DNA from 2 places in the Methylobacterium sp. Leaf100 genome. Region 2 is predicted to be linked to the other one. Evidence: riboswitches for the same ligand, from Rfam matches in the RefSeq annotation. Region 2 holds a riboswitch; the other holds the start of a gene.

The links. Region 2 has a riboswitch for thiamine pyrophosphate ahead of thiO (glycine oxidase ThiO). Riboswitches for the same ligand answer to the same signal wherever they lie in the genome.
Region 1: linked by a shared signal. The riboswitch ahead of thiC (phosphomethylpyrimidine synthase ThiC) and the one ahead of thiO (glycine oxidase ThiO) in region 2 are both predicted to bind thiamine pyrophosphate.

What each region holds. Positions count from the first base shown of each region.
Region 1 covers NZ_LMMW01000012.1:587,879-592,086, forward strand. The annotation lists gene ASF25_RS10720 (site-2 protease family protein) at 1-405, shown strand, start outside; gene ASF25_RS10725 (hypothetical protein) at 501-755, shown strand; gene ASF25_RS10730 (BA14K family protein) at 920-1,639, opposite strand; gene ASF25_RS10735 (hypothetical protein) at 1,913-2,200, shown strand; TPP riboswitch at 2,350-2,458, shown strand; gene thiC (phosphomethylpyrimidine synthase ThiC) at 2,535-4,208, shown strand, end outside.
Region 2 covers NZ_LMMW01000063.1:154,748-158,955, reverse strand. The annotation lists gene ASF25_RS21570 (thiazole synthase) at 1-546, opposite strand, end outside; gene thiS (sulfur carrier protein ThiS) at 551-763, opposite strand; gene thiO (glycine oxidase ThiO) at 760-1,968, opposite strand; TPP riboswitch at 2,045-2,174, opposite strand; gene ASF25_RS21555 (adenylate/guanylate cyclase domain-containing protein) at 2,222-3,472, opposite strand; gene rpoD (RNA polymerase sigma factor RpoD) at 3,606-4,208, opposite strand, start outside.

The DNA.
Region 1 (4,208 bases), on a different contig from region 2:
CGCGGCCGCCTGTGGCCGAGCGCCGTCGCCCTCGCGGGACCGGCCATGACGGGCGCGGCGCTGCTCGGCTTCGTGCTGCTCTATCATCTGGCGAGCCCGGACTCGGACACCCTGCGGGCGGTGCTCGCCGTCTCGGCCCTGTTCCAGGGAATGGCCCTCGTCCTCAACCTCGTGCCGATCCCGGGCCTCGACGGCTACGCCGCCGCGCGACCGTGGCTGCCCGCCGCATGGCAGGCCGTGGGCGATGCGGGTGCCCGCCATGCCGGCCTCGTGCTGACGGTGCTGTTCCTGTTCTCCGGCGCCTTCAGCCGGCTTCTGTTCCGGACGAGCCTGCGGCTCACCACCCTGATGGGCGTCGACCCCGCCGACGTGGTGGCGGGATACCGTCTGATCCGCCTGTGGTGAGGCGGGCCCACCACCGTCCGCGTGCCGCGCGCGCGCGGGTTTCGTGCTAAGGCGGCGTCCCTGTCCGGAGGCGATCCCGCCCGGTGGAGACCGTGATGGCCCTCAAGACGACGTTCCTGGTCCAGACCTTCGTGATCAAGCGCAAGCGCCTCGTGCCGGGCGACCGCGAGGTGGCGCCCACGGAGAGCGGCGCCCTCAAGAAGGCGGAGGCCATGGCGGGGCGCTTCCCCGGCACCGCCGCCATTCGGGTGGTGGCCGACGACGAGACCGGCGAACTCGAGAGCGCCGCCATCCTGGCCCAGTTCGGCGAGGTGCCGGACGATTTCGCGGAAAGTCTCCAGGGCTCCTGAAACGCGGGTTCCTGAAACGCGGGTTCCTGAAACGCGGGCTTCTGAAACGCGGGCTTCTGAAACGCGGGCTTCTGAAACGCGGGCTTCTGAAACGCGGGCTTCTGAAACGAAGAAAGCCCCGGCGCGGTGAGCGCCGGGGCCTTCTTCGTTCGATCGTGCGTCACCTACGGGCAGGCGTGACGCTGGCCGTCATTGCCGAGATAGGTGCCCGACTGGCGGTCGTAGGACCGGAAGCGACGGACGCAGTAGGCGTCGTCCCGCTGAGGGGCGACTTCTGTCTCGACGGCGTAGCCGGCCGGCGCATAGCCGCCGTCATAGGCACCGTAGCCACCGCCGTAATAGGCCGGGGCGTAGCCGCCGCCGTAGTAATCGTCGCCATAGAAGCCGCTGCCGAGGCCGTAACCGATTCCCGCACCGGCGAGCCCCAGGCCGACGCCGAGGCCGAGGCCGCCGTAGCCGCGGCGGTAGCCGTAGCCGCGCCCGCTCCGGTAATCGGCGAACCCGCCGCGGTAGCCGCCCCGGTTGAACCCGCCGACGCCGCCACGATACCCGCCAAGCGCCGCGCCGCCGCCGAACCCGGCCGCCGTCGCGCCGAGACCACGGCCGCCGCCGAAGCCGCGCCCCGCGAAGCCCTGACCGCCGCCGAACCCGCGCCCGGCTAGGCCCTGGCCGCCGAAGCCGCCGCGCCCACCGCCCATCATGCCGCCGCGGAACCCACCACCGCCCGCGAAGCCGCCGCCGCCGAAGCCACGGCCGCCCCCGCCGAAGCCGCCCATATGGCCACCGCCGCCGCGAAATCCGCCCCCGCCGCGCGCGTCGGCCTGGGCGGGAATGAGAATGAGAGCCCCGACCATGGCGGCCGATGCGAGAAGAATGCGATTCATGGTGATGATCCGCGTTGCAGCGCCGGTCCGGAACGGAGGCGCGTTTGGAGGATCAACGCAACCGGCCACGCAAGGTTCGAACCGTGACCTCGGCGTTCGTTCCATCCGTCGACGGCTCGATCCCGGACGGGATCTGGGCTGACCCTGGGATCCCAATGGAACTCCGCTCACGAAAATGCTACCTTGGGTTTATAATAGATGGGTTGATAAACCTTAAGTTATATATTTCTTGGGTGGACCGGCCGCAGAGACCGGGATCACAAGGACAAGCCCATGGACATCAAAGTCAATGATTCCGACTGGAACGGCCTGACGGGCGAAGAGCGGGACAAGATTCGTACGATCATCACTCAGATCTTCAAGCAGGATCATAATATCGTCGGAGACAAGATGCAGACCGCCGATGCGCAGCAGCTCGATCCGATCTTCTGTACGCTGGCCTGCAATGCCGCCCAGGGCCTGGCCGAAGCGGCGTGCAACGCCATCCCGAACCCGACCGGGAAGCAGGTATGCCTGATCGCGGCGCAGCAGGCCGGCGACTTCTGCCGAAGCAAGTGCTGAAGACCATGGGCGCGACAGCCGCGCCGAACCGACTTTGACGACGCCGCCGAGTCGCAGGACTCGGCGGACCGACCGTGGCGGGACTTTCGGCGAAAACGCCCGTGTACGGCTGCGACGATTGACAAATCGGGCGCAGGCGTCGAACCTGGAACGATTCCGAGGGGGGCTCCGAGACCGGGAGCTGAGATTGGGCGCGACGCCCTGACCCTTGAACCTGATCCGGTTCGTACCGGCGGAGGGACGGGAATGCTTTCGCCGCGCCATTGCGTGGTGTCCCCCACCCAATGCTGTTCCTGACGAATCCGGGTCGCCTCCCACGCCAGGAGCACGCCCGATGAACAAGCCCGTTTTGCCCCAGGATCTCCCCCACGATCTTCCGCAAGGTCTTCCCAAAGGCTCGCCCCAGGCGGTGACCACTGGCCCGATCATGGGGTCGCACAAGGTCTACGCGGCGGTGGCCGGGCATGACGACATCCGGGTGCCGTTCCGCGAGGTGACCCTGAGCGACCCGAAGGAGGCCCCCGTGCGGGTCTACGATCCGTCGGGCCCTTACACGCAGACGGACGCCAACATCGACCTCAACGCCGGCTTGCCGCTGATCCGCGATCCGTGGATCGCCAAGCGCGGCTACGCCACGGTGACGCCGCGCGCGGTCAAGCCCGAGGACAACGGCTTCGTGCCCGAGGACAAGCTCGTGGCCCCGTGTCCGGCGCAGCGCCTCATCCGCAAGGCCGGCCCCGGCCAGATGGTGACGCAGTACGAGTTCGCGAAGGCCGGGATCATCACGGAAGAGATGATCTACGTCGCCCACCGTGAGAACCTCGCCCGCGAGACGATGCTGGAGGGCGCGCAGGCCGCGCTCAGCGACGGCAACAGCTTCGGCGCGGCGCTACCGGCCTTCATCACCCCCGAATTCGTCCGCGAAGAGATCGCGCGCGGCCGGGCCATCATCCCGGCCAACATCAACCACCCCGAGGTGGAGCCGATGGCCATCGGCCGCAACTTCCTCGTCAAGATCAACGCCAACATCGGCAACTCGGCCGTGACCTCCTCGGCGGCGGAAGAGGTCGAGAAGCTGGTCTGGGCGACCCGCTGGGGCGCCGACACGGTGATGGACCTCTCGACGGGCCGCAACATCCACAACATCCGCTCGTGGATCGTGCGCAACTCGCCGGTCCCGATCGGCACGGTGCCGATCTACCAGGCCCTGGAGAAGGTCGGCGGCGATCCGCTGAAACTCGACTGGGAGGTGTTCAAGGACACACTCATCGAGCAGGCCGAGCAGGGCATCGACTACTTCACCATCCATGCCGGAGTGCGCCTCGCCCACGTGCCGCTCACCGCGCGGCGCGTCACCGGCATCGTCTCGCGCGGCGGCTCCATCATGGCGCGCTGGTGCCTCGCCGGGCACCGCGAATCGTTCCTCTACGAGCGCTTCGACGAGATCTGCGACATCATGCGGGCCTACGACGTGTCGTTCTCGCTGGGCGACGGCCTGCGCCCCGGCTCCATCGCCGACGCAAACGATGCGGCCCAGTTCGCCGAACTCGAGACCCTCGGCGAGTTGACGAAAATCGCCTGGGACAAGGGCTGCCAGACCATGATCGAGGGCCCCGGCCACGTGCCGATGCACAAGATCAAGGTGAACATGGAAAAGCAGCTGGAGGAGTGCGGCGAGGCGCCGTTCTACACCCTCGGGCCCCTGACCACCGACATCGCGCCCGGCTACGACCACATCACGTCGGGCATCGGGGCGGCCATGATCGGCTGGTTCGGCTGCGCCATGCTCTGCTACGTCACGCCGAAGGAGCATCTCGGCCTGCCCAACCGCGACGACGTGAAGGAAGGCGTGATCACCTACAAGATCGCCGCCCACGCCGCCGACCTCGCCAAGGGCCATCCGGCGGCGCAACTGCGGGACGACGCCCTCTCCCGCGCCCGGTTCGACTTCCGCTGGGAGGACCAGTTCAACCTCTCCCTCGATCCCGACACGGCGCGCGCCTACCAC
Region 2 (4,208 bases):
GGGTACGGGCGAGCGCCGACAGATCAGTTCGAGGTTGGCCGGGTTCGCCACCCCCATGCCGGAGCCGATGAGCGAGCCCATGGGCATCACGGCGACGCAGCCGATGTCGGCCAGGCGCTGGCACACCACCGGATCGTCGTTGCAATAGGGCAACACGGTGAAGCCGTCCTCCACGAGGTGGCGGCAGGCCTCCAGCAATTCAGCGACGTCCGGGTACAGGGTCTCGCGGTCGCCGATGACCTCGACCTTGATCCACGTCGTGTCGAGGGCCTCGCGGGCGAGTTCGGCGGTCATGATCGCGTCGCGCGCCGTCTCGCAGCCGGCGGTGTTGGGCAGGAAGCGGTAGCCCTTGAGCTTGCTGACCGTGTCCGAGCCGTGGCCCTGGAGCGAGACCCGGCGGATCGAGGCGGTCACCACCTCGGCGCCCGACGCCGCCACGGATTCGGCCATGATGGATTGGGTGGGATAGCCCGCCGTACCGATGAACAGGCGCGAGCCCAGGGTGATGCCGGCGATGACGAGGGGATCGTCGTGGGGTTCGGTCATGGTTTCAGCCTCCCTGCATGGCGCGGACGATCTCGACGCGGTCGCCCTCTTCGAGTTGCGTCGTTTCCCAGTCCCGGCGGCGGATAACCGCGCCGTTGAGGGCGATGGCGATGCCCTGTGGGCTCTCGATCCCGGTCTCCTCGGCCTCGATCCGGAACAGGGCGTCGAGGTCGCGCGCCGCGCTCTCGTGGGGCCGGCCGTTGAGGATGAGTTTCATGCGCGCGCCCTCGTCTCGGCCGGGGCGAAGCGGGCGCGGCCGAAGGCGCTGGCGTAGTCCGGCACGGCGCCGTCCGTCAGCAGGGCCGCGACGGCGTCGGCGGTGGCGGGCGCCAGGAGGTAGCCGTTGCGGTGGTGGCCCGTCGCCGCGACGAGGCCGGGGGCCAGGGTGTCGATGATCGGCGCGTCGTCGTCGGAGGTCGGGCGGTAGCCGCTCCACACGGCCTCGACGGCCATCTCCTCGATACCGGGCAGGACACGGCGCGCCCCTTCCAACAGGGCGTAGAGGCCGCCCGCCGTGACGCCGGGGGTGAAGCCGCAATCCTCCACCGTCGCCCCGACGATGAGGTGGCCGTCGCTCTTCGGGGCCATGTGGACCTGCTCGGTCCAGACCATGTGGGTGAGGGTTCCGGTGCGGGCGGTGGTGCGCAGCGCCAGCGACTGGCCCTTCAGAGGACGCACCGGCAGGGTCAGGGCATCGGGGAGCAGGCCGGTCTGCCCGCTCCAGGCGCCGGCGGCGAGGATCACGGTCTCGGCCGCGAGCCGGCCCTGGCCGGTCAGGAGCCCGGTGACCCGGTCGCCCGCCCAGTCCAGGGCTTCGACGGAGCAGTTCTCCACGATGGTGACGCCCGCGGCCGTGCAGGCCCGCACCAGGGCGGCCATGACCCGGCTCGGATCGACCTGATGATCGTGGGGACAGTAGAGGCCAGCGGTGACGGCCGGGCGCAGGGCCGGCTCGCGGGCCCTCACCTGCGGCCCGGACAGCCACGTGGCCTCGAGACCCGAGCGGACCTGCAGGTCGTGGCGAAAGCGCAGGCGCTCGACCTCGTCGCGGCCGATGGCGAGCACCAGGGTGCCCTCCTCCCGGTAGTCGATGTCGACGCCCGACGCCGCCTGCAGGGCATCGCGAAACCCCGGCCAGCGCGACAGGCTCTCCAGGGCCAAGGGCAGCAGCGGGTCGGAGCCGGGCTCGTGCTCGGCGGCCGGCGCCAGCATGCCGGTGGCAGCCAGGCTCGCCCCCGCGCCGACGGTCTCGCGCTCGACGACGGTGACGGCGCGTCCGCGTTCCGCGAGACGCCAGGCGATGGACAGGCCGATGAGGCCGCCCCCGACAATGGCGACATCGCAGCGGGCCGGCAGGGCGGATTGCGCCCGGGCGGCGGCGGGTGAGCGCCTGAGATCGATGGGTCGGCTGGGAACGAGCACCTGGACAACCTCCGCGACGGACGCAGGGGGTGTGGGGCCGGTGCGCTTCTGAGCGGAGCCCGCCGAACTCGGGCGGGCAAACACGGCGGTCCAATCCCTACGCCGGTATGAACCGGTTCAGGTTCGAAGGATTTCCGCGCCGCCGCCCGCACGCAGGCCGCTCATCGGTTTCTCAGCCCCTTGCCGGGGATCTCCCTGGAACACCACCGATGTGGGCCGGGACGGCCCTCCGGTCAACACCCCGCGCGCCTCGTCACACCGTCGCGGCCGGCCGTCCGGGGCGGAACACCCCCATGGGCTCGGCGAACCCGTCGAGGGCGTGGGTGCCGAGGGAGACCGGATCGCCCCAGAGGAAATCCACGAAGGGCTTGGACATCAGCAGGGGCTCGCCGAGCGTCTTGTTGAGGCGGGCGAGGCGGCTCGCGAGGTTGACGTCGCGGCCGATGACCGTGAAGTCGAGACGCGCGCCCGAGCCGACATTGCCGTAGGCGGCCTCGCCGTGATGGAGCGCGATGCCGGCCGCCACGGGCTGGGCGAAGCGCCCGAGGCCGTTGGCTTCGGCGAGGGCCGCGAGCGCGCTCTGGGCCGCCGTCAATGCCCCCTTGGCCGCCCCGCCGAGGTCGTCGCCCCGCTCGCGAAAGATCGCCAGCAGGCCGTCGCCGAGGTACTTCAGCACCTCGCCGCCCTCGCGCTCGATGGCCGGCACGAGGCAGTCGAAGAAGATGTTGAGGAGGTCCACCGCTTCTTCCGGGGTCATCTCGGCGGAGATGCGGGTGTAGTCGCGCATGTCGGCGAACAGGATCGCTGAGCGGATGCGCTGGACGTGGCCGCGCCGGATCGAGCCGGCCAGGATCGCCTTGTGCGGTTCGTCGCCGACATAGATCCGCAGCACGTGGTCGAGCTGCTTGTTGATGCTGCGCATCTCCATCACGGCGGCGAGCGTCGGGATGACGAAGCGCAGGATCGCCACGTCCTCATCGCGAAATCCATCCTCGCTGCGTGTGGCGAACGTGATGCCGTTGCGGGTGCCGTTGGTGAAGAACAGCGGCGCCACGATGTAGTGGCGGTAGCCCTCGGCCTTCAGGTCGGGAATCACCGCGTAGGCGTCGGACGGCGTCTCGGAAAGATCGAGGATCAGCCACTCCCCGGTCTCGTGGACCGTCTGGAACGGGCTCTCGCGGTAGGCCTTGTCGGAGGCGTCGCCGTGGGGGAACAGCCGCACCGTCGAGCCCGATTCGCGGGTCCAGAAACGGCCGACGCCGGAATATTCGGAATGCAGGGCGTCAATGGCCGTGGTCGCCCGGTCCACCGGCACCCCGAGGTCGATGAGCCGCTCGGCCAGCCCCGCCAGGAGGTCCTCGGCGTTGGGCATCCGGGCCCCCTCGCTCAGCAGCCAGTCGCGCAGGGCCACGCATTGCTGCAGGGCGCCGAACGGAACGTCGTTCGCTTCCGATCCGTCGGCTTCGGCGGTGGGCGGCGACTGGGGCGGACCTCGATCGAGCATGGGGGCCTAACTGGATCGCGGGGTCGATCTCGGCAACCGGGCCGTCGGCATCACACTCGGCCGGCGGCATCGGAGCGCCGCCGGTCCGTCCTGTCGTTTCGGGAGTCGGCAACGTCGCGGGACGGCCGATCTCTCAGTTGTCGAGGAAGCTGCGCAGTTTGCGCGACCGGCTCGGGTGCTTGAGCTTGCGCAGGGCCTTGGCCTCGATCTGGCGGATGCGCTCGCGGGTCACCGAGAATTGCTGGCCGACCTCCTCGAGGGTGTGATCGGTGTTCATGCCGATGCCGAAGCGCATGCGCAGCACGCGCTCCTCGCGCGGGGTCAGCGAGGCGAGGACGCGCGTCGTGGTCTCGCGCAGATTGCTCTGGATCGCCGCGTCGATGGGCAGGACGACGTTCTTGTCCTCGATGAAGTCGCCGAGATGCGAATCCTCCTCGTCGCCGATGGGGGTTTCGAGGGAGATCGGCTCCTTGGCGATCTTCAGGACCTTACGCACCTTCTCCAGGGGCATGGCCAATTTCTCGGCCAGTTCCTCGGGGGTCGGCTCGCGGCCGATCTCGTGGAGCATCTGGCGCGAGGTGCGGACGATCTTGTTGATCGTCTCGATCATGTGCACCGGGATGCGGATGGTGCGGGCCTGATCGGCGATGGAGCGGGTGATCGCCTGGCGAATCCACCAGGTGGCGTAGGTCGAAAACTTGTAGCCGCGACGGTACTCGAACTTGTCCACCGCCTT